3 regions of the Priestia sp. 53B2 genome follow, and region 1 is predicted to be linked to each of the others. Evidence: riboswitches for the same ligand, from Rfam matches in the RefSeq annotation. Region 1 holds a riboswitch; each other region holds the start of a gene.
The links. A riboswitch is a leader RNA that binds a small molecule or an ion and turns the genes downstream of it on or off. The one in region 1 is predicted to bind cobalamin.

Region 1 (10,276 bases):
TGGTATGCAGCTCCTTTAGGATGGATGGATATCAACGGAAACGGTGAATTTATAGTAGGAATCCGCTCCGCTGTTATTCAGCAAAAAGAAGCGGTTTTATTTGCGGGCTGTGGAATTGTAGCAGATTCTACGCCTGAAAGTGAATATGAAGAAACAAGAATTAAATTCAACCCGATGCTTTCAGCTTTAGGAGGGATTATGCGTGGAACACATTAAATCATTAACAACGTATATTGCGTCATTCGTGGATGAATTAGTAGAAGCAAATGTTGAAGAAGTAGTGGTCAGTCCAGGGTCACGTTCAACGCCTATTGCGATGCTTATGGCTGAGCACCCTGATATTCATGTGCACTTAAATATTGATGAACGTTCCGCCGGCTTTTTTGCTCTAGGAATAGCAAAAGCAAAGAAAAAACCAGTGGCGCTTGTATGTACATCTGGAACAGCTGCAGCGAATTATTATCCTGCAGTAATTGAAGCTCACTACTCACGCATTCCTTTAGTAGTTATCACAGCGGATCGGCCGCATGAGTTAAGGGATATAGGTGCCCCGCAGGCCATTAATCAGAATCATCTTTTCGGTCAATATGCGAAGTGGTTTGTAGATACAGCTTTACCAGAAGAAAGTGCAGATATGAATCGTTATATTCGAACAGTAGCTTCAAGGGCTGTTCATACAGCTCAAGCTATACCGAGCGGTCCTGTACACATTAACGTACCTTTACGTGAACCGATTGTACCAGATTTGTCTATTGAGGATTTATGGAGTCAGGGGAAACGCGGTAAATCATATGTGGCTGCTATTCATGGAGAAGCATCTCTATCTGAAAAAGGATTCGAAGAAATTGCGAAGCGCTTAGAGGGAACAACAAAAGGACTTATTATATGCGGAGATCAAATGTCTTTAAAAGCAGTAGACAGCGTATGCCGTTTAGGTGAATCTTTAAGCTTTCCGGTCCTTGCAGATCCGTTATCACAATTAAGAAGCGGCAAGCATTCAAAAGAAAATGTAATAGAGACATATGATACATTTTTAAAAAGTGATAAGGTTGATGAGCGTTTTCACCCGGAAGTTGTCATTCGTTTTGGCGCGATGCCGGTATCGAAACCGCTATTGCAATTTTTGAAAGCACACGAGCCGACAGAAATGTTTGTAATTGACCAAGGTAAAGGCTGGAGAGATCCTACTTTGCGTTCAACAGTGATGATTGAAGCCGATGAGAAATTATTTTGTGAAGAACTGATCAAGCGTCTTTCAGCGAATCAAGAGGAGTCTACTTCATGGCTGAGTCTGTGGAAAAAGATTAATGCTCAAACTGCACAGGCTCTGAGAACATTAACTTCTGGCCAGGAATGGTTCGAAGGACAAGTAGTTCAAGAAATTGTTGATGTAGTACCTGAAGGCACGGCTTTGTTTGCTGGAAATTCAATGCCTGTTCGAGATATTGATTCTTTCTTCCTAAATACGGAAAAAGATATTCCACTCTTTGTAAATCGGGGAGCAAATGGAATTGATGGTGTGGTTTCGTCTGCTCTAGGCGTAAGTACGGCTTACGATCACACCGTTTTATTTATTGGTGACCTATCGTTTTATCACGATTTAAATGGTCTGCTGGCAGCTAAAATGCATAATTTAAATTTAACCGTTGTGCTAGTTAACAATGACGGCGGAGGAATTTTTTCATTTTTACCGCAGTCAAAACAGGAAAAGCACTTTGAATTTTTATTCGGTACGCCAACTGGATTAAATTTTGAGCATGCCACTCGTCTGTATGATGGCACATTTTCTTCAGCAAGAAGCTGGGAAGAATTTCGACATGCAATGAACCATGCTTTCGCAAAAGGCGGGTTGCATGTTGTAGAGATTCGTACCACTCGTACAGAAAATGTAGAGACTCATCGCAGTTTGTGGAAACTTGTTTCCGAGGAAATAAATTTGTCAAACGGTGAGGAATAAGCAATGATGTATCAATTAAGTGGTGTATCTTACTATGTGCACACCGAGGGAAAAGGAGAGCCGCTGCTTCTGCTTCACGGCTTTACCGGTTCTTCTCAAACCTGGCGTACCTTCATGAAGAAATTCGCTAAAGACTATCAGGTGATTGCTGTTGATATTATTGGTCATGGCCAATCAGCAGCTCCGAAAGAAATCAAATCATATTCAATGGAAGCAGTTGTTGAAGCAATGCATGAGCTGCTTGAACAGCTATCTCTATCACAGGTGAATGTAATTGGATATTCGATGGGAGGAAGGCTTGCTCTTTCATTTGCTCAGCGATATCCACACCTTGTGAAAAAGTTGGTATTAGAAAGCGCATCGCCTGGTTTAAAAACGCGAGAAGAACAAAAGCTAAGAAAAGAAAAAGATGAACAGCTGGCGAGCCGCATTATGAAAAATGGGATTGAAGAATTTGTGAACTTTTGGGAGGAAACCCCTCTTTTTAGTTCTCAAAAGCAATTGCCTAGCCATGTTCAAGAAGCGGTGCGTAAAGAAAGACTTTCGCATACAGAAATCGGCCTTTCCAACAGTTTGAAAGGAATGGGAACGGGTGTCCAGCCGTCCCTTTGGGAGAAGCTGGACGATCTGTTGATGCCGGTTTTGCTTATTACAGGAGAAGTAGATCAAAAGTTTTGTTTAATTTCCAAAGAAATGCAAACATTAATACCAAATGCTACGTCTAAAATTATTTTAGGGACAGGCCATGCAATTCACGTGGAACAACCTGAGATTTTTGGTAGAATAGTAAATGAGTTCTTAGCTACTACATAATTAGGAGGAAATAAAGATGACAGTTGAATGGACATCAGCACGTCAGTATGAAGACATTTTATACGAAACATATAACGGAATCGCTAAAATTACGATTAACCGTCCGGAAGTGCACAATGCATTCCGTCCAAAAACAGTAATGGAATTGATCGATGCATTTGCATATGCTCGTGACGATGCAAGCATTGGAGTAATTGTATTAGCAGGTGCTGGAGATAAAGCATTTTGCTCAGGCGGAGACCAAAAAGTTCGCGGCCACGGCGGCTATGTAGGAGAAGATGAAATTCCACGTCTAAACGTTCTAGATTTACAGCGTTTAATTCGCGTAATTCCAAAGCCGGTTGTTGCGATGGTATCAGGCTATGCAATTGGTGGAGGCCACGTTCTTCACGTTGTATGTGACTTAACAATTGCAGCGGATAACGCAGTCTTTGGACAAACAGGTCCTAAAGTTGGAAGCTTTGATGCAGGATATGGCTCTGGTTACTTAGCTCGCATCGTAGGTCATAAGAAAGCGCGTGAGATCTGGTTCTTATGCCGTCAGTACAACGCTCAAGAAGCACTAGACATGGGATTAGTAAACACGGTCGTTCCATTAGAACAGCTTGAAGCTGAAACAATTCAATGGTGTGAAGAGATGTTAGAAAAAAGTCCAACCGCTCTTCGTTTCTTAAAAGCAGCATTTAATGCTGATACGGATGGCTTAGCTGGTATCCAGCAATTTGCGGGTGACGCAACGCTTCTTTATTACACAACCGATGAGGCAAAAGAAGGTCGCGATGCATTTAAGGAAAAACGCAATCCAGACTTCCAACAGTTCCCACGTTTCCCTTAAACAGCTGAAACAGCTTGGTGATTATCATCAGGCTGTTTTTTTCAATTTAATTTAGTTAATCAGTATAAAAAGGAGAGAAATTCATGAGTAGCCAAACGATTCCCAATGGGCTGATGCAAAGAGCATATTTGACGCCAAATCGAGTGGCGGTAGAAACACCGCAAACGTCCCTTACTTTTCAAGAGCTTCATCAGCGTGTTCAAAAAGTAGCACAGCAGCTTTCGTTTAACGGTGTAAAGCAAGGCGATACCATTGCTTTATACATGAAAAATAGCGTGGAGTTTATTGAGATTTTACATGCGGTTTCTTATATTGGCGCTCGGTTGCTGCTCGTCAACACGCGTTTGACAAACGAAGAAATTAATTATCAGCTAACAGATGCAAACGTGTTGTTGCTTATTGCGGATGAAACATTTATAGTGAGAGAATTCCAAAGTTCCATTACTCAGCTTACTTTACCTGTTTTAAAAAGTTCTCCAGAAACCGAAACTAATTTTCAGAAAACGTGGAATCTCGAGGAGACGTTCACCATTATGTATACGTCTGGAACAACAGGTCATCCAAAAGGAGTGCTGCAGACATATGGAAATCATTGGTGGAGTTCCGTTGGCTCAGCGCTTAATTTAGGACTAAATGAAAAAGACTGCTGGCTTATAGCGGTTCCTTTGTTTCATATTAGCGGCTTATCTATTTTAATGCGAAGCGTCTTTTACGGAATGAAAATTATTTTAGAAGAACGATTTGAAGCAAGAGCAGTGAATGAAGCAATTGAAAACAAAGGTGTAACGATTATTTCAGTTGTTACTTCTATGCTGTCCAACATGCTTGATGAATTAGCTGAACGCAAGTATCCAAATACGTTTCGCTGTATGCTTTTAGGAGGAGGACCTGCACCGCTTACTATTTTAGAGGCTTGTGTGAATAAAGAAATTCCTGTTTATCAAACGTATGGAATGACAGAAACATCTTCACAGTTCGTTACGCTTTCACCTGAAGATAGTTTGCGAAAATTGGGATCAGCAGGTAAACCATTATTTCCATGTGCAATGAAAATTGTAGATGAAAAAGGAAATGAGACAAGTGAAGCAGGAGAAATCATTGTTAAAGGTCTAAATGTTACAAAAGGATATTTAAATAAACCTGAGGCTACTAAAAAAGCAATTCAACAAGGCTGGTTCTATACAGGAGATATCGGGAAAGTGGATGAAGAAGGCTTCCTATATGTATTAGACAGACGTTCGGACCTTATTATTTCAGGTGGAGAAAATGTATATCCAGCTGAAATTGAAAATGTTTTGTTGAAGCATCCGGCTGTTAAAGAGGCTGGTGTAACGGGAGTAGAGGATGAAAAATGGGGACAAGTTCCGGCAGCATGCATCGTTACAAACGAAGACGTTTCAGATGAAGCATTATCTTTACACATGCAACAATTTTTAGCAAAGTACAAACTTCCAAAGTATTTCGTTCGAGTAGAGGAGCTGCCCCGAACGGCTTCTAATAAAATCATACGCCGGAAGCTATCATCGCTCATACAGAAAGGGAGTTAATCGGTGATTATAAAAAAAGTACATCTTTATAAAATTGGCATGAAGCTTCTTTCTCCTTTTTCAACAAGCTATGGTACAGTGCAGGATAGAGAATTGATTTTGCTTGAAGTAGAAGATGAAAAAGGATTTACAGGGTGGGGAGAAGTCGTTGCTTTTTCATCTCCTTGGTATACGGAAGAAACAATTCAGACATGTTTTCATATGTTAGATGATTTTTTAATTCCTTCGCTTCTTCACCAGCAGCTTCAAAAACCAGAGGACGTTCAAAAATTATTCAAACCTCTAAAGCGAAATAACATGGCTAAAGCAGCTTTGGACTGTGCTGTATGGGATTTGTATGCAAAGCGGCAAAATAAGCCGTTATCTGAAGTAATTGGAGGAGTAAGGCCTGCTGTAGAAGCTGGAGTGGTAGTTGGCTTAAATGATATTTCCATCATGAAGGAACAAATAAAGACTTACATGAAAGATGGCTATAAGCGCTTTAAAGTGAAAATTAAGCCGGGTGCTGACTATGAGTTACTGAAACAAATTCGGGGTGAATTTCCAACCATTCCTCTTATGGCTGATGCCAATTCAGCCTATACGTTAAGCAATAGTGATTCATTGAAAAAGCTAGATGAATTGAATTTGATGATGATCGAACAGCCGTTAAGTTCTGACGATATCCTTGATCATCGCTTGTTACAAAAGCAAATGAAGACGCCGATTTGCTTAGATGAAAGTATTGTGAGCTATGAAGACGCGCGTCATGCGATCGAACAAAAAAGCTGTCAGATTATCAATGTGAAAATCGGTCGAGTTGGCGGACTGTCCGTAGCCAAGCAAATTCATGATTTATGCGCCCAGCATGGTGTAAGACTTTGGGTTGGAGGAATGTTAGAAGCCGGGATTTCACGAGCTCATAACATCGCCCTTGCCACACTGCCTTCTTTCACGATACCAGGTGACATTTCTGCGTCGTCTCGCTATTGGGAAAAAGATATTATTAAGCCCGAAGTAGAGGTAGAAGCCGGAGTAATAAAGGTGAAGGAGAAACCGGGGATAGGATACGATATTGATAAAAAGTTTATCAAAACAATCACAGCATTTGAAAAAGAATACAAATAATTAAAAACCGTTTTTTTTATGAAAAACGGTTTTTTTATTGATGTTGTCAATGTTTAGTAGAAAAATAGGACAAATTTTTTAAAAAGAGCACATTGTTCCATCAAGCGTGTCAAAACATGTTATGATGGAATAGTTTGATGAAAAAAGTCGAAGGGTTTTATCGTGAAAAACAAAATTATTTTTGAAAATAGGTTGATAGTTTTCTAAGTTGTCCTATATAATGTGTTTATAACATAACACAATATGTTGTTTTGGAATCGATAATAAAATACTATATTTTGTGTTTTCCAGTGAAAAAGGTGTCTGATAAAAAGACTTAAAAGGGAATTTGGTGAAAATCCAAAGCTGTCCCCGCAACTGTGAATGCTGATGAAATAAGGAGATCCACTGTGAGTAAACATCATGGGAAGGCCTTAAAGTAAAAAGAAGCATAAGTCAGGAGACCTGCCTTTTTTATGTCGTTTTATCTTCTTCGGGAGGTGAGAGGGTAGAGCGAGGATTGAGAAAAGACTTAGCGTCTTCTTCTATCTTCGTTCTATTCGCTCACCGAGGTACGGTGAGCGATTTTTTATTTTGAAGTGAAGAGAGGAGCCATATTTATGGTGAATACATTAAAGCCTACAATTCTACATGAATTAACTGCATATATTGAACGTTTAAAAAAAGAATTTACGCAGCTTGATTTTTCTTTGTATGAGGAAAAGGTTATTCAAACTGTCACAGTAAAGGAAAATATGACGGACGAAAAGGTTGCAAACGTACTAATTTTGGCAGCCCTAGAGCGTATTTCAATGGAAGAACCAGATTGGACGTACGTAGCGGCAGACGTCTACTTAAACGAACTATATCGAAAAGCAGCGGACAACCGAGGTTATGATAAAAAAGAGAAGTACGGTTCGTTTTATCAGCTTATTCAAGAACTAACAAAAATCGGCATTTATAATAAACAACTATTAAAAACATATACAGAAGAAGAAATTAATGAAATTGCTTCAGTCATTATTCCTGAACGCGATCGTTTATTTACATACATTGGATTGCTGACATTAGCAGATCGCTATTTAGCGACATCACATGATAAGCGCGTATACGAATTACCGCAAGAACGTTTTCTTATCATTGCTATGACGCTGATGTCTCAAGAAAAGAAAGAAAATCGAACAGCATTAGTAAAAGAAGCGTACTGGGCGCTTTCTAGTCTATATATGACGGTTGCCACACCAACACTTTCAAACGCAGGAAAAAGCTATGGACAGCTATCTAGCTGCTTTATTGATACGATTGATGACAGCTTACGCGGTATTTATGATAGCAATACAGATTTGGCCACGCTTAGTAAAAATGGAGGCGGAATTGGTGTCTACCTCGGTCATATTAGAAGCCGAGGAAGTGATATAAAAGGTTTTAAAGGCGTATCATCAGGAACAATTCCATGGATGAAACAGCTAAATAATACGGCTGTAAGTGTCGATCAGCTAGGTCAACGACAAGGAGCTATTGCCGTATATTTAGACGTATGGCATAAAGACATCTTTTCATTCTTAGACGCGCGTTTGAACAATGGTGACGAACGCCAGCGCACGCATGATTTATTCACTGGCGTATGTTTGCCAGATTTGTTTATGGAAAAAGTAGAAGCACGTGAAGACTGGCACTTATTCGATCCTCACGAAGTTCGTACGCTGATGGGCTACTCGTTAGAAGATTTTTATGATGAAGAAGAAGGCAGCGGTTCGTTCCGCACTCGTTACGCTGAGTGTGTAAATAATAAGCATCTTTCAAGAGAAACAGTACCTGCTATTGAAATCTTCAAGCGCATTATGCTTTCGCAGCTTGAAACCGGAACGCCTTATATGTTCTATCGTGATACAGTTAACCGAGCTAATCAAAACCGCCACGAGGGCATGATCTACTGCAGCAACTTATGTACAGAAATCACGCAAAACCAAAGCACAACGGTCGTAACAGAGGAAATTACGGAAGACGGAAAAATTATTATTACAAAGAATCCGGGCGATTTTGTTGTATGTAATCTTTCTTCTATCAACTTAGCAAGAGCCGTAACTGAAGATGTGCTTGAACGTTTAATTCCAATTCAAGTACGCATGCTTGATAACGTTATTGAGTTAAATGATTTGCCGGTACTTCAAGCAAAACTAACAAACCAAAAGTACCGCGCAGTAGGGCTTGGCACATTTGGTTGGAACCATTTGCTTGCCTTAAAGAAAATAGCATGGGAAACAGATGAAGCGGTAGCATATTGCGATGAATTGTATGAGCAAATTGCTTACTTAACCGTACAGGCAAGCATGAACTTAGCTAAAGAAAAAGACGCATATCCATTATTTAAAGGCTCAGATTTTGAGTCAGGCGCTTATTTTGAAACACGTAAATACACAAGCGAAGCGTGGAGTGAACTGCGTAACGAAGTTCAAAATAACGGAATAAGAAATGGATACTTAATGGCTGTAGCACCTAATTCATCAACATCTATTATCGCGGGTTCTACTGCAAGTATTGATCCGATTTTCCGTAAGTTTTATTCAGAGGAAAAGAAAAACTATAAAATCCCGGTGACGGCACCAGATTTATCACCAGCAACAAACTGGTATTATAAGTCCGTTTATTTAATTGATCAGCACTGGAGCATTAAGCAAAACGCCAAGCGCCAGCGCCATATTGATCAATCCATTTCATTCAACTTATATGTGCAAAATGATATCCGAGCAAAAGAGCTGCTGGATCTTCATATGACGGCATGGAAAGAAAAGTTAAAAACGACCTACTACGTACGTTCAACATCAAGTGAAGTCATTGAAGAATGTGAAAGCTGTCATAGTTAAAAGGAGTGAATAATTGATGACAAGCATGTTAAAACGAGAATTAATGAACGAAACAGCTCCGAACCGTTCGACAGGAATCATCAACGGCAAGAGCTCAAATATTCTAAACTGGGATGACGTCCGATTTTCATGGGCGTTCCCTAAATACAAGCGTATGCTAGCTAACTTCTGGACGCCGTTTGAAATTAATATGGGTCAAGATATTAAGCAGTTCCCTCAGTTAACGGCTGACGAACAAGAGAGCTTTTTAAAAATTATTGGCTTGCTGGCGCTACTGGACAGTATTCAATCAGATTATGCTAGCAAAGTAGCTGACTATGTAACCGATTCTTCAATTAATGCTCTAATGATTATTTTAGCGCAGCAAGAAGTGGTTCATAATCATTCGTATTCATATGTTTTATCAAGTCTTGTACCAAAAGGAAAACAAGATGAAGTATTTGAATACTGGCGCACAGACGAAAAGCTTCGCGCTCGAAATGACTTTATTACAAACGGATATAAAGCATTTAGCGAAGAAGCAACGGTTGAAAACTTTTTGAAGTCTATGGTATATGATGTTATTTTAGAAGGCCTTTTCTTCTATAGCGGATTTGCTTTCTTCTATAATCTTGCGAGAAATCAAAAGATGGTGGCGACATCTACTATGATTAACTATATCAATCGTGATGAACAGCTTCACGTTGGGTTATTTGAAAAGATTTTCAAGGAAGTACTGAATGAAAATCCAGCTTATCGTACGGAGGAGCTAGAAACGTTTGTAGTTGAAACGTTCCAAGAGGCAGCTCGTCTTGAAATTGAATGGGCGGAATCTGTTATCGGAGAAAAATTCGACGGCATCACGATGAAAGAACTGCAGCAGTATATTGAATACATGGCCAATAAACGCTGTAATCAGCTAGGCTTCGGTCGAGCTGCTTTCCCAGAAGCACCGATTGAAAATCCTCTCCGTTGGATTATTGCTTATCAAGAGGTAGATTTAGGAAAAACGGATTTCTTTGAACAGAAATCAAGACAATATACAAAAGCATCAGATGCGAATGGATTTGATGATCTATAAACACAAAAGCTGACTAATTTTCTTATTGATTAGTCAGCTTTTTTTAAGTGAATAAGTCCAAGTTCTAACGCGCGTGTGGTAATTAAGTCGTCAATTTCTTCTGGGATGTTTTCA
Region 2 (10,276 bases), on a different contig from region 1:
TGACAGAGCCAAGGGTTGCACCTGAGGAAACTCCGATCGTATAAGGATCGGCAAGAGAGTTTCTTAATAGCCCTTGAAAGGCAGCCCCTGCTATTGAAAGCGAAGCTCCTACTAAAAATGCCACCAGTACTCTTGGAAAACGAATTTGCCAAATGATTAAATCCATGTTTTCCGGACCGTGATATAGGGATAGCCCGGTAAGGTGGCCAATAATAATTTTGATTGTATCTCCTACGGTTAACGAAACTGTACCAATAAATACGCCCATAATCACCGAAGTACATACAATAAATAAACTGACTATGTATAAAAGAGATGCTTTGTTTAAAAAAATACGTTTAAAAATCAATACTTTCAGCTCCTCTAGGAAACGAGGCGTGATGTTTTACATTACATTAACCATTCATTTTCCTGTCCATAAACCATGCTTCCACCATGCATTAAGTTGGAAACAATCATCTTTTATTTGTTACGAGTGCTAGACTGTTGAACTAGGCAACGTAGAATAGCGTACTAAAGTTCTCGGTAAAAAAACAAGCGAAAGCCTCTATAAGCTATACTTTTTGTGCTTGCTCCGGGCTTTTATAGTTGTCTATTAAATGATACAGCTTTTCCATATCTACAGCTTCTCTCACATATGCTGCTGCTTTTGAAAAAGACTCCTCTTTTTGCAGGCGACTGTTGAATGTGTCCGTAATAGGCGGCAATTTTTTATGTTTACGAATTTGATTAAGCAAAGCTCTGCGCAAAGCATCGTTATGAAACACATCATGAACATACGTGCCAATGACGTTGTCTTTAACCGTTCCTTCTTTTTCATGCTCTACCACTGCAAAAGCTTCCGTGGTGCTCTTAGAAATCGTCTTTCCCATATGAATTTCGTAGCCTTCAATCGAAACTCTTTCACTTTCTAGCTGGACATACCCAGAAACTCTTTCTGTTTTTTTGCTGGTTGTCATAACGGTTTCCACTGGAAGCAAGCCCAGCCCTTTAATGGATTCAATCCGAGATTCTACTGCATCAGGGTCTGTAATTGTCTCCCCTAGCATTTGATATCCTCCGCAGATGCCAATGACGTGAACGTTCGTTGTATTCAAAACTTGATTAATGGCTAGAGCCAGGCCGCTTTCTTGTAAAAACTGAGCATCTTCAATCGTATTTTTGCTTCCTGGTAAAACAATTAAATCAGGCGTACCTAATTGCGACGGCTTGGTTACAAGCCTCACGTGACAGTCTTCTTCTAAGCTTAAAGGATCGATGTCTGTAAAATTTGAGATGCGCGGGTATGAGATAACCGCAATATCAATTTCTTTTAACGGATTCACAAGCGTTGAGTAATTTCTGAGTGATAACGAATCTTCCGCGTCAATTTCCACATTGTTCATATAAGGAATAACTCCTAGAACCGGAACACCCGTGTATTCTTCAAACCACTTCAACCCTGGTTTTAAAAGTTCTAAATCTCCTCGGAATTTATTAATTAACACCCCAATAACTCTAGACTTGTGTTCATCTGGAAGCAATTGAAGAGTACCCACTAGGCTCGCGAAAACTCCTCCTTTATCAATATCTCCTACTAACACAACAGGCGCTTCTGCTATTTTTGCAACGCGCATATTTACGAGTTCCCGATCGTTCAAATTGACTTCAGCAGGACTTCCAGCGCCTTCAATCACAATTCGATCATAATGATTGGCAAGCTCTTTATAAGCTTCCGTGATAACGTTCAAACCTTCATTAAAAAATTCTTGCCGATACTGAAAAGCAAACATATTACGTAGCGGTTTTCCGTGAACGACAATTTGAGATTCATGATCACGAGTTGGTTTAATTAAAATAGGATTCATATTGGTTGTTGCTTCTACTCCAGCCGCTTCTGCTTGAATTCCTTGCGCTCTGCCAATTTCTTTTCCATCCATTGTAATGTATGAATTAAGCGCCATATTTTGCGATTTAAACGGTGCAGTTTGATAGCCGTCTTCTTTAAAAATACGGCAAAATGCTGTAGCAATCATGCTTTTTCCAGCGTCTGAGTGCGTTCCTTGAATCATAAGCGGTTTTCCTTTTTTCACTTTTTCCACTCCCTACCACATAAAAAAACCTTAACTGTAAAAGTCAAGGTTTGGTCATGCGCTCATTAACACATTGTCTTGACTTATTTCTCCCACCGAAAAATAAGGGGTTTTTAAAAGCAGGTCTCCTGGCTTATGCTTCGTTTTACTTCTGCACCCTTCCTAGTTTGACTAGTGGGTCTTTGCAGGTTCATCCACATTTACAGTAGCGGGGGCTGCATCGGATTTACACCGATTTCCCTATTATCCTCCTTAGAGGCACTTTTAAAATCATTTATTCTTTATTGTAACGAATTTTATAACCATTCACAATAACGATTTTCTTCTATTATTATATATTACTGTGTTTATACTTATTTGGGTCTCGTATGCTATAATAACAATTATTTTCCAAACATCTTATGAAATAGCTAGGAAGGTGCTCACAGTTGAAGAAAAAAATGATTTATACCTTTATTGGTTCTCTTGTTCTTTATATAGCAATTATATCTTTTTGTATGTATCAAACTGCTCACAAGCCTGTTCCACAAAACGCAGATTATGTGCTCGTTTTAGGTTCTAAAGTAGATGGTAATCAAATGTCTCCTAGTTTAAAAGAACGAGTAAAGACGGCTTTATCTTATTTACAAGCACATCAACAAACAAAAGTTATTGTAACGGGCGGAAAAGGATCCGATGAAGAAATTTCTGAAGCAGAGGCAGCCTATCATTTTCTGCGGAAAGAAGGAATTAAAAAGAATCGAATTATAAAAGAAGATCAGTCAACTTCTACTTTTGAGAATTTTACTTTTACTAAACAGAAAGTTGATATTCAACACAAAAAAGTCGTGCTTGTTAGCAGTGATTTTCATTTATTTCGCGCCTCTATTATTGCCAAACGTCAGGGCTTTGACGTTTATCCTTTAGGTGCAAAAACACCAAATTCAATTAAACTTCAAGCCTACTTTCGTGAGTATGCTGCTATATTAAAAACATGGCTGTTTGATAAATAAATAGAGTATACGCCTATACAAGCGAAAAACACGGCATGAATTCATGCCGTGTTTTTTATTAATCATCTGTATCGATAACTGCTTTTGGTAAACCTGTGTATTTCGCCCAGTAGAAAATACCAAGTGAAACAAGAGCAATTAAAATTAAGTCAAGCGGGTTGCTTAGCACACCTTGTCCTCCACCAAATGAACCTAGATAAGAGATAACAAGCATAATAATATAATAAGCAACTAGCCACCAAGCAGATTTAAGCTGCTGTGCAAATTTTACGACGTCAGTTGGTACGTATTTCTTAAACGCTACGTAGATAACAACCATTAGAAGCTGTGATCCTAGCAGCCAAGAAATTGTCGTCCACCCTGACCAATATACGATGTATGAACAGAAAATAAATGAAACAGGAGCAATAACGCTCATACCTTTTAATTTAAAAGGTTTTTTAAGGTCTTTTGCATTTACTCTGAATGCAGCAGCTGAAATTGGCGCAATCGCATAAGACAGAATAAGTGCCACTGAACATACGTTTACTAGCGCTTCCCAAGAAGGAAATGGCAGTGTCCAGAATACGGACATTCCAAATGATAGCCATAGTGACGCACGTGGAATTCCTGTTTTCTTATCTACTTTTGAGAAACGTTTAAATAATGTTCCATTACGAGACCAAGCATAAACTAAACGAGAAGTTGTATTCATGAAGATGTTCCCGTTACCGCCTGGTGATAAAATAGCATCAAAAATAACAAGCGTTACTAACCAGCCAAGGCCTAAAATAAGTGCAATATCTTTAAATGGTAAAGAGAATTGCTCTTGAATTGTTCCCCATCCTCCTGATAGCATATCAGCCGGGATGTTACCAATGAACAATACTTGCAGTGCTGTGTAAATAATCGCTGAAAGTACAATACAGATAATGAGCGCGATTGGAATATTACGCTGCGGGTTTTTAACTTCACTGGCTACAGAAACAATAGGGTGAAGTCCTAGGTAAGCAAACATAACGCCACCTGTTGAAATGGCTGCTTGAATACCATTAAAACCAAACGGAGTAAAATCGCCAGTTGTAAAGTTAGCAGATTTAAAGTGATAAGCCAACACGACGATAATTGTAAGAGGAACCGCATATTTGAACACAGATATAATAACATTTGACTTAGCAAATGCTTTTACACTTACGTAGTTAATGATAAAAAATAGCGTTAATAACGCGAATTGAAATAACCAGCCGATTGTAGTAGGCGATTCAGAACCATGTTTAGTTAGACCAGGAAGCCAAAACGCAACATACTGACGTACAGCCGTTACCTCGATGGCAATCAAACTTGTGTAAGCAATAATGGTAATGAATGAAATTAAGTAACCCACTAAATGACCATGTGAGTAAACCGGATAACGGATAATTCCACCGGTACGCGGCAGCGCTGCTCCAAGTTCAGCATACACTAAACCGATAAGTAAAATAATGACTCCGCCAATCAGCCACGAAAAACTTCCGGCTGGACCAGCCTTTGACGCTACGTTACTAACCGCAAATAACCAGGCGGAACCAAAAATAGCTCCCATCCCAATTAACGTTAGGTCAAGTAACGATATTGATTTTTTAAATTTTCCTTGATTTCCTTGATCAGACATAGAATCCTCCTTTAAAATTCCCACTCCACATATCTACGCCCTTGCGTCCGATATGGGATTCTTTACATCATCCTCCTCTTACTAAGACCTCACAAGTGGATATGTTAACAAATATTCTCTAAAAAACCAAGTTAAAAACTTTATTTTTTTGTAAAACATCGTTGTATTGCTTATGTATAGCGCATAAATTCCACAGAAGATTTGAGGACTACTCCTCCTATTTAACCGCATTTTTCTTAGGTTAAACATAAAAGAATATTCAAACTATTAACTAAAAAAGGGTCTGAGACATAACGAAATCAACCGCTAGAAGCAGCTACATACGCAACACCTACGCTTGCCATACCTATGAAAAAATCCGAACGATTCATCGTTCGGATTTTGCTTCAACTAAAATAATTTTGTCCGTACCTCTTTTTTTGCTTATTTAAATACTTTTACACGTTCAGTTAGCGGTTGAAATTCTTTTTCTCCCGCAGGTGACACAGGATTACCAAATGGCATTTGGGCAATTAATTTCCATGAGCTTGGAATATTCCAAGCTGCTTTTACTTCATCGTCAATCAATGGATTGTAATGCTGTAATGTTGCTCCTAGGCCTTCGAGCTCAAGCGCTGTCCAAATCACATGCTGCAGCATGCCTGATGATTGGTTAGACCAAACCGGGAAATTTTCGCTATAAGATGCGAACTGCTTTTGCAGCCCTTCAACTACTTCTTGATCTTCAAAGAAAAGAACTGTTCCATAGCCGCTTCCGAATAAGTTCATTTTTTGATCCGTATCTGAAAAATTTTCAGCTGGAACAATTTTACGAAGCGTTTCTCTCGTAATATCCCATACTTTATCATGCTGTTCGCCAAATAAAACGACTACGCGTGCGCTTTGGGAATTAAATGCTGAAGGAGTATGTTTCACCGCAAAGTTAATAATTTCTTCAATTTTTTCTTCTGATATTTTTACATTTTTATCAATTGCATAAATAGAACGTCGGTTTTTAATTGCTTCATAAAAACCTTTTCCAACCTGTTGTCGATCACTTGATTTATCAAATAATTTATCTAAAAAACCCATTTTCCACACTCCTAATTGTTTGTTTTTTTAAGCTTAAATTGCATGTTTATACCCTTCCCCCTGATAAAAGGAGATAAACAAGATATAATGAATTCTTATATCTCTAATTCGAGATATTAAACCAAAAAATATTAATTGAAATTTAATTACTTTATGTAACTTACTTTACAATGATTATTTTGTTCTGTCAAGAAAAAATTATTATCTTTTTCTTTTCTTGATTATATGAAAAAAGACTGCTAAATACGGCAGTCTTTTTTCGTAGATGCTTAATGTTCATAAATCATCTTTCGCGTCATTCCCCCGTCTACTACGAGGTTAGCTCCTGTTACAAAATCATTTTCAACGTTTGTTAAGTACATACACGCTCTTGAGATATCGGCTGGCGTTCCTACCCGATTAGACGGATGCTGCGTATGATCGATTTCACGAAGGCCATCGTAGTCAGATGTCTCAATCCATCCTGGAGAAATAGCATTTACTGTGATGTTGTCATCACCAAGTGAAATGGCAAGTGCATGAGTTAAAGCAACGATTCCTCCTTTTGTAGCCGCATAGGCTTCTGTGTGAGGTTCAGACATTGTAGCTCTCGTAGAAGCTAAGTTTACAATGGAGCCTCCGCTTTCGTTTTTTCTCATCACCTTAGCTGCTTCGCGAGAGCATAGAAACACGCTGCGCAGGTTCGTATTGATAATGTCATCCCATTCATCAATGGTTAGCTCATACGGTGATTTCCAGCAGGAAACGCCTGCATTATTAATCAAAATATGTATCGTTCCATACGTACTGACCGTTTTTTCAACGAGATTTAAAATGTCGCCTTCTTTTCGGACGTCTGTTTTCACAAAAATGGCTTCTCCGCCTTGTCTTTGAATAGCTTCTGCGTGACGCTCTCCTTCGGTTTCGTCCACATCTGCCAATACCACTTTTGCTCCTTGTTTCGCGTATGCGCGGGATACATCTTTACCTATTCCGTTCGCAGCTCCGGTAACAACAACAACTAAATCTTTAAACGACATATCATCTCCTCCTTATACGCTTTATTCACTTTCTTCTTCGTCTTTAAACAAGTGATCCGTGACGAAAAGAGCAAACGTTTCCCCCGTTAACTTGCATCCAGAAGCTTTTGGATGACCTCCTCCTCCAAGGTGCCCAACAATTTCTGCTAAGTTGATTTCGTCTTTTACTGCACGGAAGCCAATCTTTTGGCGTCCCATGTCCACCATAACGGAAAAGTCGATATCTTCGTTTTCTAGACACAGTGCATTTCCTAGCTCAGACTGATATGTATCTGCGAATACAATCCCTGCGTTGTACGCTGTGTTATCAATTTCAACACTTTCTTTTATGATTTGTTTTTGTTTGTCATAAATGTATTTTTCAATCTTTTTTTCTTCTGCTTCTAGTAAAATTTCGTGTTTGTCCGTAAACGTAAATTCTTGATTTTCAGTATGATACGATTCACGAAGCGTTTCTAGAATGGTTTCTTTAAATTCTTCATGCGGGATTAGATAATATAGGTGATTAAGGCGCTTTGCTTTCAAGTTATTTTCATGGAACCAGTCCCACGTATCAAATAAGCGCACAAGTTCTACGTACTCATCAAGCAACGCCGTTTTTTGGAGCATGTTGTTGCGCACTAAGTAGTCATAGAAAAGAGATGTAGCTGCCGTCTTTTTACCATTTTCATCTTCCGCAATAACATGAACCCAATCGTATTTCTCAGCTAGTGGAAGAGCAGAGATATGATGGTCAATAAGAGTGATTTTCTGGCCTTTTTTTACCAGTTCATTTAATTTTTCCGCTACTTCCTCATTTACGCTAATATCCGTTATGTATAAAGCTGTGTCTCCATCGTTTTCTTCTTCAATAAAATGCCTCACTGTGTCATTTATGCGGCCAATGCTTACCGTGCTGTAATCAAAGTTGTCATCGCCAAACGCTAACCGACCCAACAGTGCTGGACTTACCCCATCTAAATCGTTATGTGAAATTAATTTTATTTTTGTCATTAATCAAAACTCCTTTATTTTCAGTCGCCTTAGTATATGTACCGGCTTGTATATTATAGCAATTTCAGCATAAAAATGCTGTCATTTACTTTGAAGAGAAGGAATATATCCGCAATAAACAAAAGCGAAGTAAACGTTTAGACTTAGACTTGCCTGTATCAAAAGAGATGAGACATAACTACATCGATTCAATCAACAGCTAGAAGCAACTACACACATGAAACCTACGCTCACCAATAACAATGAAAAAATCCGAACGAATGTGATTCTCCATCAAGAATCTCGATTCATCGTTCGGATTTTCTTTTAAATAACCTACTTTTGTTCTAGCCTCTGTCCACTTACTCTAAATTGCTATGCTGCTTAAACGCCTGTTCATGATCCGTGTGATTCAAATTCCCGTATTCTAAACAAATGGTATCAAATACAACGTGAGCACATTGATCAAATAACGAGCCAAGTGGCTGAATGGAAGCTGCTTCATTTTCGCTTCGATATTTGGTTGCAGCAGGAATGTGCAGCAGCTCATCAGTATGAGCAGTTAATGGTGATTCTGTACTAGCTGAAATGCCGATAACTGAACATCCTACTTCTTTGGCTTTTTTAGCTACACTCACCACTTGCTGTGTTTTTCCTGAACCAGATACGGCCACCAACACGTCACCTGCTGCAATCGAAGGAGTAATGGTCTCCCCTACAACATATACTGTCGCACCTAAATGCATCAGTCTCATCGCAAATGATTTGCCCATTAACCCAGAGCGGCCTTCGCCTATAACAAAAATTCGTTTCGCTTGGTAAAGTGAAAACGCTACTTCTTCTATTTGCGGCTCTTTTATGTGATTCATTACGGCCGTAATTTCGTCTAAAATCGTTTGTGTTTTTGTCATTATACGTTCCCCCTGCTCATAAATAAGTTTTGAAATTCAGCAGATGCCTTTGCCACATCCGCACTTTTTGTAATCGCTGATCCAATGATCGCGACGTCCGCTTTCATTTGAAGTAATGATGCTGCTGAGGCTGGATTAATTCCTCCTGCTACTGCTATTTGGGCATCTGAATGAAAATATTGCCGCAAATTTATTTGACTCAGCGATTTTCCTTCTTTTTCTTGCTCGTCTTTGCTGATATGATGGCAAAAAATAGCGTTTCTATAAATACCTACTTGCTTTTGCGAGCTGCTTGACGTGTTTAATAAATCAACCATCATTTTTTTATTCCATTTTTCGCTGACATTTGCGCAAGTATCTATCGTAGGTAAAGGTGATACACCCATGACTGTTGCTATATCTGCACCTGCTTGATAGCACATTGTAAACTCATACTCTGCGTTATCAATTGTTTTGATATCTGCTACAATCGTCTTGTGTGGAAATGCCTGTTTGATTTTATAAATGCTTTCAATTCCATACTCTTTTATAAGAGATGTACCTACTTCAATCCAATCAACAGAGGGTTCTGCCAGCTTGGCAAGGATAATAGCTTCTTCAATTGTGACACGATCTAATGCTAATTGTATCTTCATATTTTTTCTCCTCACTTTCTACTAAATCGGTTTAGTAACAGCGTGAAAAAAACCAATATTTTGATGAGCTAAAAAGAGCACGCCATAGGCGCTCTTTTTAGCTTAATGCGACAAAGTTGTTTCTCGAATAATTAATTCACACTCATACTGGTACTCTTCATAAGCTATCTTTTCTTTCAAAATTTGTTTAATAAGTAAATCTGCTGCTTTTGTTCCCATATCAAAAGCGGGCTGCGAAATCGTCGTAACAGCAGGCGTTGCTACATCTGCGTAAGGAATATTATCATAAACAATTAAAGATAAATCATTTGGGATATTAAATCCGTGTTGTTTAATAAATTTCTGCACTTCAATGAATACTAAATCGTTTCCAGCAAGCAGCGCTGTCGGCGGATTATCGGCTGCAAATAGCTTCTCAAGCGCTTTTTGCATGTCCGCTTTTTTGCAGTTGATAATCATAGATTCATTTACAGGCATATTGGCTGATGTTAACGCTTCTTTGTACCCTTCTACACGTTCAATCCGGGGTGTAATAGTTAATGGTTCTGTAATAATCGCTATATGCTTATGTCCAAGCTCAAGGAGATGCAAAATAGCCTGTTTTGTGGCTTCTTGGTTGTTTGCCACTACGGATGGAATTTTCCCTTTTACATCATGAATTTTACGATCCATAATAACAACCGGATATTCTTCTTTGATCATCTGCTCATAAAGAGAAGTATTGGCTCCCGTTGGAAATAAAATAAGGCCATCTACTTGCTTTGCTTTTAACATATTAATATATTTCTTTTCTTTATCAGGGTCATCATCTGCGTTACAGATGATGACATGTATATCTTGTGAATGGCAATAGTCTTCAATTGCACGAATGACTTCAGTAGAAAATCTGTGCATAATATTCGCGACAATAATCCCAATCATCGACGTTCGCTTTTGTTTTAAGCTCCTTGCTAGATAGTTGGGCTGATAGCCGA
Region 3 (10,276 bases), on a different contig from region 1:
GCCCTGAATAATTCTAGGTGCAGAACGAAGTGCCCAGTCTTCGCTGTCTACATTCCAGTCCCATAATTTAAAGTGGCTTAGCAACTCTGTACGGTGGGGCTCTTTTAAATAAGGAACGCTGCCGTAAGGAACGCGGATTAACTTACTGTCAACACCGGTTACTTTCTTAACTGTCGCTTGACACTCTTGCATTTCTTTTAACGCGGCGCCGTCTTCACTATACATGACATGGATATCATGAGAGACGCCGTGACAGCCGATGGCATGTCCTTCCTGTGCTACTTTTTTAGCAATTTCAGGGTGAGCGTCAATTTGATACTTTAACATAAAGAAAGTTGCTTTTACGTTATATTGACGCAAAGCATCTAAAATATGAAGGGTATCAGGTGTTGGGCCATCGTCAAACGTAAGGTAAACAGGCTGTGTAAGAGCTTGGTTTTGATCATTTAACGTATTTGCTACATACATATTATGGCGAAGTGTATTAAGAAGCTTCTCAGGTTGTGCTGAAGATGGAGCTTCTTTCAGCGGCAATGCAGTAGATGCTAAGACTTGCTGAGATGCAGCAGGTTCACTTCCTTTGGCTTCTGTAATAAAAAACAAAGAAGCGACGATCACTAACACTAAAGACAAAAATGCATAAAATCGTTTGTTTGGCTTAAATCGCTGGTTCAATTTGAAAATCCTTTCTACTAAACTACTATTTACTACTATAGTACAAAAAATGGAATATTAATAGTAAAAATCGACATTTTTATGGAAAAAAATTAGATGATATGACCCGGTTTTAATCTTTTTTTGTCAAATGGAAAAGGAGCACGGGACAACGATAAGGATTTGAAGAGTGAGTAGCTAGATTTTTCCTGGCTTTTATAGTATGCTTTTAGCGTGAAGGATTGTTAGGAGGAATGTTAATATGTCAATGGCATATGAAGAATATATGCGTCAGTTAGTTAAACCAATGCGTCAAGAATTAACTCAAGCTGGTTATGAAGAATTAACAACAGAGGAAGCCGTAGTTGATTTTATGGAAAACGTAGAAGGAACAACTTTTGTTGTCGTTAATTCAGTTTGTGGATGCGCTGCTGGTTTAGCACGTCCTGCAGCAACACAAGCGTACTTACAGTCTGAGCAAAAACCAGATCAAGTGGTAACTGTTTTTGCCGGTCAAGATAAGGAAGCAACAGCTAAAATGCGTGAATATTTTGGGGACATTGAGCCTTCATCACCGTCTATGGCGCTTTTAAAAGGAAAAGAAGTCGTTCATTTTATTCCTCGACATGAAATTGAAGGTCAGCCTTTAGAAGTTATTTTTGAAAACATTTTAAATGGCTTTAAGCAGCACTGTTCATAAAATGTCCTGCTTTTGTCACATCTAGTATATAGATTTTTAGAAAAAAATCGCATATACTTTATAAGAAAAAGGATGTCTATCGGCATCCTTTTTCTTTATGTAAATAGCCAAACAGTGTAGGGGGAGTTATGAAAGTGATTGTTACGACTGCTGGTCGAACAAATGAACAGATGATTGTAAAAGCCAAACAAGTAGCCGCTGATTTAAGTATACCTTTTGTAGTAAGAGAGAAGAAATCCGTTGCAGATCTTCAAAATTTTGAAGCCGCAGACGTGCTGGTTGTCGGTAAGAGTAGAGTAGAATTGCATGTCCAAAATGAAGAAGAACCTATTTTTTTTCATCCAAACTCCGCTATGTTTAGAGTGAAGAGATGGCTGCGCGGAGAACGTGATCCGTTTATTGAAGCTGCTGGTTTGGAAAACGGAATGAGCGTGCTTGACTGTACACTTGGTCTTGCATCGGATAGTATGATGGCGAGCGCAGCGGTAGGGAAAAGTGGAAAAGTTGTCGGACTAGAAGGCAACCGCTATGTAGCTTATTTAGTCAAACAAGGACTTTTAAATTGGGAAAGTGACGTACAAGAGTTGAACGATGCAATGAAGCGTATAAACGTGGTTCATCAAAATTTTGAATCGTTTTTGGCGTGTTGTGAAGATAAATCTTTTGATGTTGTTTACTTTGATCCTATGTTTCAAGAGCAAATTGATGAATCGAATGGAATTAACGGTATTAAAGCAATAGCACTGTATACCACGCTAACGCCAATGGCTATACAAGAAGCAAAAAGAGTAGCCAAACAAAAGATCGTGCTAAAAGATCATTGGAAAAGCAGTCGTTTTGAAGAACATGGATTTACCGTGCAAAAACGAAAAACATCAAAATTTCATTACGGGACAATCGATATACAAAAATAAACAAAAAAGTAAAATGAATAACGATCATTGAAAAGACTTCCAAAACCTTTTAGGAATTAAAAAGTTTTGGAAGTTTTTTTTTATGAATTTCATCTAAAGTTCATAAAAGTATGATATATTTTTGAACATAAAAATACTTTTTGTGTTTAAGCATCCAGCAAAAAAGGAATATCTTGTATAGGTTTCCGCTCGGTGTGACAACCTCAAACAGAAGAAGGAAGGTGCTAATTAAAAAGTCGTCGAATGCCCGTAGACAGCATAAATGAATAAGCAAATATAGGTAAAAAATTAATAAGTATGTTACAATACCTAGTGAGTTATGATAATGAATTTTACGATATGAAAAGACCATATGGGAAAAGATGAGAAAGGAAAGATACGAATGCCTAGATGGATAAAAAGAATGCTAGTTGTATTTATTACAGTATTTACATTTGGGCTTGTCACTCCACCAGAATATTTATACGTTGATGATGCAAAAGCGGACAAGCAACATAAAGCAGGGTATGTAAGAGAAACAACTCCTGTCACGGCTGTTATAGAAGATATTCATTTGCCATATGAAGAACCAAAATATGAAGACGTTTCATCATTTGTTACGTATGCAATGGAATCAGCTGAAAAACAGTCAGTGGAAAAATTCGGAACAAAAATTGGGCCTGTCATTGAAGATGAATTTCGTCAAGCAGTGTTACCTAAAATTGAAGAAGTGCTGACCGACATTGGCACTGAACGTGAACAGTCAATTCAGAATCTCGAGATAAGCGAGCATCCTGCTGCTGGCTACGGTGAAAAGATTTTCCATGTATATGACCGGGAGACCGGTCAGGACTTAATACGGTTTCATGTACGGCGTGAAAACCCTCCAAAAGATGGATACTGGTTTAATTTTCACTATCATGCGGCTGCAGATAATTTTCAAAAGCATTATGATTTAGGGAAAATTTATTGGAACCGAAACATGCCGCCTAAATGGTTTAGCTGATAATAGACACAACATTCTACGATTTCGAAATGTTAGCTTTTTTAAGCTAGCATTTTTTTACGTCTAAAACCGTTATGGTCTAAATAAGCTGAAACATTAGCACAACGATAAAAAAATCGTTTATAATGAAGTCAGACTTCTTACCATAGAATAGTGAGAAGGAACGAATAGATGCTGGAGGTAACACAATGAAACAATTTACGGAAGAAAAACAATTTCGCGAACAAATTAAGAACGAAACACTAAGCGTTGGGATTTTTACGACAACGTGGTGTCCTGATTGCAAACGTTTGGATATGTTCATTGATGAAATCGTTGACGAAAATACAGATAAAGCATGGTTTAAAATTGACAAGGATGAGTTTGAAGAACTTTCTGCTGAAAACAATGTAATGGGTATTCCTTCTCTTCTTGTATATAAAAACGGTGAAAAAATTGCGCACTTGCACAGTGCAAATGCTAAAACGCCTGAAGCGGTCCGTGAATTTTTAGCAACTCTTTAATTCCTTAAGCTGCGAGAGCATTCTCGCAGCTTTTTTTGTGAGAATGGCTATTTCCATTTTTCTATGAGTGGGGTATACTAGGACAAGTGAATAAACGTAAAGCAATAAGGTCTCAATTTAAAGATTGAGTGAAAAGGGAAGTCTGGTGAAAAACCAGCGCGGTCCCGCCACTGTAAGCGCTTTGTGCGTAAGTCAGGAAACCTGCCTTATTGTTAGCTGTGAAACCTTCGAGGAAGGGTGAAGCAGGGTAATGAACATACATATCAAGTATAGTGAACGGATTCTTTTCCTGCTTATCTTGACGTTACCTGCTTTGCTTTCAATTGAAAGTAAAGCTTTTTTATTTTGAAGCTGCCGGCGAGCAGTATACATAGTCAAAGCGGAAAAAACGGGATAGCGCTGCTTTTTGCATGATCATTTGCTTTTTCTTTAACGTGGAGGTTTCGTATTCACAATGAACAATATATAGGGGGAGTATTTAGATGAAAAAATGGCTATCGTATTCCATTATTACACTGTTAGTCATCGTACTTGCTGCATGCGGTGCAGGCAGCCAAAGCAACAGTGATAAAAAAACGAAGCAAGATACGGCACAAACGTCACAAGCTGCATTTCCAGTGAAGGTAAAAGACGCGCGTGATAAAGAAATTACGTTGAAAAAACAGCCTAAGAAAATTGTTTCATTAATGCCAAGTAATACGGAGATTGTATATGCCCTTGGTCTTGAAAAAGAATTAGTTGGTGTCACAAGCAACGATGATTATCCTAAAAGCGTAAAGAAAAAAGCGCAGGTAGGAGATATGAACGTTAATGCAGAAAAAGTTATTGCTTTAAATCCTGATTTAGTGCTGGCACACGCTTCAAGTATGGGCGTTTCGGATGAAGTATTTAAACAAATTGAAAGTGCGGGTATTCCGGTATTTGTTGTAAAAGATTCAACAACGTTTGATACGGTTTATGATTCTATTGCGCAAATCGGTAAATTAACGGGTAAAACAAAAGAAGCTAATCAAACAATTAAAGACATGAAAGAAAAAGTAGCTTCAATTGAGAAAAAAGCAAAAACGATTTCAAAAGAAGATCGTAAAAAAGTATGGATAGAAGTATCAGGAGCTCCTGAGATTTATACAACAGGAAAAGGTACGTTCATGAACGAAATGCTTACTATGATCGGTGCTGATAACGTAGCGGCTAGTGAAAAGGGTTGGGTTAAGTTTTCTGAAGAGCAAGTTGTTAAGTTAAACCCTGACGTTATTATCGCAACGTATGATGCAGACAAAAATGAGATTATGAAGCGTCCCGCTTGGAGCAGCATGACTGCTGTAAAAGAGGGTAACATCGAGAAGGTTGATCAAAACAAAATCAACCGCTTAGGACCTCGTATTGTAGATGGCTTAGAGGACTTAGCAAAAGCAGTATACCCTGAGGTGTACAATAAATAAGAAGAGGGACCATATTCCAGTTCGAATTGAAAAGGGGATTGGTCCCTTTTCACATCTTAAAATTGAAGAACGGCCTGAGCTTTTAATCATGAAAACCGAGACTTCTTATAAAACATACAGCTCAGGGGTTTTAGGAACAGGCATTACGGAAACGGACACCTTTTACAATCGATTTGTTCACAAAGACTATTATTCAGATACTCCTTCTTTGGAGTATGAGCAATATTTGATGAAAGAAAATGTGCGCCATGAGCAAATCGTAGGGTTGATGACAGCCGTTTGGTTAAAAGAAAGAGCGGTTTACTGTTATGAAGACTACGGAGTAAGAGTAGCTTCCGTGATAACGGCTGGAGTAGGAAACGCAGTAGATATTACAGCTGACGAAGCTGTCCCGTTCTATTCCTCTCCCGGTACAATTAATATGTTTTTTTTCGTGGAAGGTACGCTTACGGATGCTGCGTTTTTACAGCTTTTTATTGCGGCCACAGAAGCCAAAGCAAAAACGCTGTCACAGCTGGGTGTCATAGATCCAGCTACAAAGACGATTGCTACAGGAACATCTACGGACAGCATCTCAGTTGCAGCGTCTCAGCAAGGACCATTATATGAATATGCAGGCTCTATGACTGCTTTAGGTCAAGCGGTAGCCAAGCTTGTGAAAATAAGCTTAGAGCAGGGACTTAAGGGAAAGAGGTGAAGAAATGAGTATTACACAAGCGATAATTGCACACATGACGGCCATGACGATTGCTTTACTAATTGACCGAATCATAGGCGACCCCGAAAATTGGCCGCATCCCGTTCGCTGGTTTGGCAAGTGGATTTATTGGATGGATTCTAGATTAAATAAAGGTGCAGGAAAACGATTCAAAGGATTGCTTCTTGTGATAAGTATGGCTGTGCTCGCAGGAGTTGTTCCCTTTTTATTCCTCCATGCTTTGTACGGAGTTCATTTTATAGCAGGTGTTTTAGTAGAGGGCGTAATGATTGCGACTACTATATCCACTCGTTCTTTAAGCGAAGCTGCTTATAAGGTACAAAAGCCGCTTCAGCTAGGAGATATGGAGAAAGCTAGATATGAAGTAAGCATGATTGTGGGACGAGATACAGATCGTTTGTCAGAAGGAGAAATTGCCAGAGCGACGGTAGAGACCGTGGCTGAAAATACAAGTGATGGTATTACAGCTCCGCTTTTTTATGCATTTATAGGAGGAGGAGCCCTAGCCTTTTTTTACCGAGCTATTAACACGTGTGATTCGATGGTTGGGTACAAAAATGACCGCTACTTTCTGTTCGGCTACTTTAGTGCAAAAACCGATGACGTATTAAACTATATTCCAAGTCGGTTAACTGCAGTGGTGATGACGGCTGTTAATGTAGTAAAAAGCCAGTATTCTCTTGGGCATGTAACGAGTTTGATTAAGCGTGATGCTAAGAAGCATCCCAGTCCAAATAGCGGATACGGGGAAAGCGCAGTGGCTGCTCTTTTAGGTATTCAACTCGGCGGGCTTAATACATATAAAGGCATAGAATCTAATCGTGCAAAAATGGGTGAACCACTCATTCCTCTGCAAGCCGGTCATATTGAACAAGCTGTTTTCATTATGAAAAGGACGGTCTATGCTACGTGGTTATTATATCTTTTGTTAGGAGGAGTTATTAGTGCTATTACCTACACATGGAGCTAATCCTAATGTCTTTTTAAAAGCAATAGGGGCCGAGAATTTATCGCATATAAAAGACTTTAGCGTGAACACAAATCCTTTAGGGGCTCCCCTTGTGCTTCACGAAAAGTGGAACGAATTCAAGGATGCAGCGTTTAGTTATCCTGATCCTCAAGTAACAAAGCTGAAAAATAAACTTGCAGCTCATCATCATGTTTCAGCTGCTCAAGTGCTGCCTACAAATGGCGCCGCTGAAGCGTTTTTCCTTATTGCTTCGTTATTTTCAGGAGAGAAAGCAGGGATTGTACAGCCGACTTTCGTTGAATATGAACAGGCAAGTAAAGCTTATGAATGTAAAGTGACATACGTTCCTTTAGCTGAAGAAAATGGCTGGAGCTGGGATATAGAGTTAATTATGAGCATTCTTCCGGACATAAAAGTACTGTGGATTTGCCATCCAAATAATCCAACGGGCGTTATGTATAGTCATGAGGAATGGATGAAAGTAGTAAAAGCTGCTGCTCATCATGGTACATACTTAATGATTGATGAGGCATTTATTGATTTTGTCGAACATCAGCCTTCATTTGATTCTCTTATTCTGGATTATGAGCATATCATTGTTGTGCGTTCCATGACAAAGATGTTTAATATTGCCGGGCTTCGTCTTGGCTATATTTTGGCAAATGAAAAAATCATTAGCAAGATGTCTAAAAAGCAGCCTCCTTGGAGTGTAAATGGATTGTCGCAGCAAGTAGGAATGATATGTGTGGATGAAGAAGATTTTGTGAAAAAAACCGTACATTATATTAAACAAGAACGGGAACGGATCTTGAGTCAACTAAAGGAATGGGGACTTTTGGTTTCTCCTTCTCAAACAAACTATTATCTTTGCAGCGTTCCGTCTTCTATTAAAACGCGCGAATGGCTTGTCTATTTAGCAAGCCATGGCGTGGTAGCTCGTCATACTGAAAACTTTCCATTTTTAAATGGACGCTATATCCGTTTGGCTGTGAAAACGAAAGAAGAAAATGACTATTTACTTAAAGTAATCAAACAAGGACTCGATGAAATATGATCATCTTTATTAGCGGAGGCGTTCGAAGCGGAAAATCACGTGCAGCGGAGAACATGGTTCAAACTTTTTGTGCAAAGCGCGCTGTTTATATTGCCACAAGCCGGCAAACAGATAGTGAAATGCAAAAACGCATCCAGCTTCATCAAAAAGAACGCCAAGCAGCGAACACGCCTTGGGTAACGATCGAACAGTCTGTAGATTTACAACAAATTCTGCCAAATCTTCAAAGTGATGATGCTATACTTTTGGATTGTGTCACGAACTGGCTTGCCAATGAGCTTTTTTTAACAGAAAAAAGGTGGCAAACAAAAGAAGGGAAACAAGCGGTTTTTCTTCATATGATAGAAACGCTCGATAAGCTGTTTGCGCAGTCTCAGACGGTTGTGCTAGTATCTAATGAACTGTTTGAAGCGGGCGTATTAGAAGAGCCCACATATAGCTATATGAAGATGTTAGGGGAATTACATCAGTATATTGTAGAAAAAGCAGATGTGGCTATTTGTGTAGAAGCGGGAATTTATCGTTTTAAAAAAGGAAAGGAATGTGTAGATATATGAAAGAATGGATAGCCATACTACGAATTTCTCTCCAGTTTTTTACGATCTTACCACTGGCTAAAACCGTTCAATGGACTGAAAAAAGAACGGCACGCTCACTTTTTGTGCTGCCTTGGATTGGTATGTTACTAGGCTTGATGTTTTATAGCTTTTTACAGCTGCTTCAATCTTCACCTATCACTACGATTGTTGATAGTATTTTAGTTTTGCTTTTACCGCTTGTTTTAACGGGTGGCCTTCATTTAGACGGCTGGATGGACGTAAGCGATGCGTATTTTTCTCATCAGTCAAAGGAAAAAAAACTGCAGATTTTAAGTGATCCGCACGTTGGGTCTTTTGCTATTCTTTCTCTTATGGTTCTGCTGCTGCTGCGTTTTAGTGCGATCTATGAATTAGCGTCTCTTTCTTCTTTATCAATTTGGGCATGCTTAATTGTCTTTACGCTTCCAAGAATTGGAGCAGCCTTTTTGTTGTTGAGAGATAAGCCCGCTAAAGATACGGGTCTGGCTGCTTATTTTCAAAAAGGAGTCACCAAACGGTCTGTTTACGGATTTATCATCATGAGCCTATTCTTAGTTGCTATTTTCGTTATTTTTATGGAGAATAAATTCATTATTCTTTTCTTTGCCGGTCTTTTATGGCTCTGGATACGATTTTATCGTTCGCAGTTTGGTGGCGTAACAGGAGATGTTATAGGGGCAACCATTGAAGGAGGAGAAACGTTTTTATGGATAATTCTTTGGTTATCACATGTATTCGTCACGGCATGACGCTTGAAAATCAACAGAAAAAATATATAGGGTGGAGTGATCCGTCTTTAAGTATAGAAGGGAAAAATGAATTAAAAGAGCTTTTTCTAGAACCTCAGCTCGTTATTTCCAGTGACTTAAAAAGAGCGCTAGAAACAAGTGCAGTTGTTTTTCCAAAATCTCAGGTGGTTAAAAGGGAGAATTGGCGTGAGCTGCATTTTGGAGATTGGGAAGAGAAGACGTATGAAGATTTAAAAAGCATACGGGCGTATAGAAATTGGATTGATCACTGGACAGAACATACGCCTCCGAATGGGGAAAGCTTCTCAAGCTTTTCAAACCGAATTTGGGAAGCGTGGGAAGAAGCGGTCGACTTGGCGGCCAGTCAGCAATTGCATCACATTGCTATTGTTTCACACGGCGGACCACTGCGTTTACTTGCATCCCATTTTAAACAGACAGCGTCGCTTTGGGATGTTTCTTTTTCTTACGGAGAAGGTTTTTCAGTAGCGTGTACATACAAACAGGCAAAGGAGAAAAGAGCATGCATTTCGTATTCGGCGGTGCATTTACCGGTAAAAGAAAATGGGTGAAGCAGCATTATGCCAGTGAGTCGGTAAAATGGCATTGTTTGTATGAAGACCCTGTTTTACCAGCGTTTGAGTTCGAAGAAAGTTACGTAGTGCTAGAAGGATTTGAGCACTATGTTAAGGAATTAATACATAGCGAGCTGGAGTCTCCGCACCTTGTTGTTAAAAAGTTAATACAGAAGTGGAGAGACAGCGGTGTATGGGAAAAGTTAATAGTGATTGGAACTGAAGTCGGCAAAGGGATTGTACCTTTAGATCCAACAGAGCGGCAGTGGAGAGATGAATGCGGGTATGCGTATCAGCATTTAGCGGCACATGCCCGGAAAGTAGATCACATTTGGTACGGAATTGCTAATCGATTGAAGGAGGAAATACAATGAACATTTACACAAAAACAGGGGACAAAGGGCAGACAAGCTTAATTGGAGGACGAGTAAATA

Region 2: another riboswitch for cobalamin. It lies ahead of ACN6NE_RS26895 (cobyric acid synthase); the one in region 1 lies ahead of ACN6NE_RS09025 (ribonucleoside-diphosphate reductase subunit alpha).
Region 3: another riboswitch for cobalamin. It lies ahead of ACN6NE_RS21260 (ABC transporter substrate-binding protein); the one in region 1 lies ahead of ACN6NE_RS09025 (ribonucleoside-diphosphate reductase subunit alpha).

The regions. Positions count from the first base shown of each region.
Region 1 covers NZ_JBLZXA010000008.1:1,097,624-1,107,899, reverse strand. Annotated here, with positions in the region: gene ACN6NE_RS09055 (isochorismate synthase) at 1-216, shown strand, start outside; gene menD (2-succinyl-5-enolpyruvyl-6-hydroxy-3-cyclohexene-1-carboxylic-acid synthase) at 203-1,957, shown strand; gene menH (2-succinyl-6-hydroxy-2,4-cyclohexadiene-1-carboxylate synthase) at 1,961-2,770, shown strand; gene menB (1,4-dihydroxy-2-naphthoyl-CoA synthase) at 2,787-3,605, shown strand; gene ACN6NE_RS09035 (o-succinylbenzoate--CoA ligase) at 3,689-5,152, shown strand; gene menC (o-succinylbenzoate synthase) at 5,156-6,259, shown strand; cobalamin riboswitch at 6,540-6,725, shown strand; gene ACN6NE_RS09025 (ribonucleoside-diphosphate reductase subunit alpha) at 6,859-9,102, shown strand; gene ACN6NE_RS09020 (ribonucleotide-diphosphate reductase subunit beta) at 9,119-10,162, shown strand; gene ACN6NE_RS09015 (hypothetical protein) at 10,192-10,276, opposite strand, start outside.
Region 2 covers NZ_JBLZXA010000030.1:429,044-439,319, forward strand. Annotated here, with positions in the region: gene ACN6NE_RS26890 (FecCD family ABC transporter permease) at 1-349, opposite strand, end outside; gene ACN6NE_RS26895 (cobyric acid synthase) at 555-2,081, opposite strand; cobalamin riboswitch at 2,174-2,353, opposite strand; gene ACN6NE_RS26900 (YdcF family protein) at 2,501-3,064, shown strand; gene ACN6NE_RS26905 (APC family permease) at 3,123-4,694, opposite strand; gene ACN6NE_RS26910 (nitroreductase family protein) at 5,118-5,765, opposite strand; gene ACN6NE_RS26915 (SDR family oxidoreductase) at 6,035-6,784, opposite strand; gene ACN6NE_RS26920 (DHH family phosphoesterase) at 6,806-7,777, opposite strand; gene hxlB (6-phospho-3-hexuloisomerase) at 8,119-8,667, opposite strand; gene hxlA (3-hexulose-6-phosphate synthase) at 8,667-9,302, opposite strand; gene ACN6NE_RS26935 (LacI family DNA-binding transcriptional regulator) at 9,405-10,276, opposite strand, start outside.
Region 3 covers NZ_JBLZXA010000027.1:153,108-163,383, forward strand. Annotated here, with positions in the region: gene ACN6NE_RS21235 (polysaccharide deacetylase family protein) at 1-675, opposite strand, end outside; gene ACN6NE_RS21240 (BrxA/BrxB family bacilliredoxin) at 917-1,354, shown strand; gene ACN6NE_RS21245 (class I SAM-dependent methyltransferase) at 1,489-2,268, shown strand; gene ACN6NE_RS21250 (YpjP family protein) at 2,651-3,253, shown strand; gene ACN6NE_RS21255 (thioredoxin family protein) at 3,442-3,756, shown strand; cobalamin riboswitch at 3,847-3,979, shown strand; gene ACN6NE_RS21260 (ABC transporter substrate-binding protein) at 4,239-5,198, shown strand; gene ACN6NE_RS21265 (adenosylcobinamide amidohydrolase) at 5,287-5,895, shown strand; gene cbiB (adenosylcobinamide-phosphate synthase CbiB) at 5,900-6,886, shown strand; gene cobD (threonine-phosphate decarboxylase CobD) at 6,861-7,940, shown strand; gene ACN6NE_RS21280 (bifunctional adenosylcobinamide kinase/adenosylcobinamide-phosphate guanylyltransferase) at 7,937-8,497, shown strand; gene cobS (adenosylcobinamide-GDP ribazoletransferase) at 8,494-9,267, shown strand; gene ACN6NE_RS21290 (histidine phosphatase family protein) at 9,225-9,839, shown strand; gene ACN6NE_RS21295 (bifunctional adenosylcobinamide kinase/adenosylcobinamide-phosphate guanylyltransferase) at 9,791-10,216, shown strand; gene ACN6NE_RS21300 (cob(I)yrinic acid a,c-diamide adenosyltransferase) at 10,213-10,276, shown strand, end outside.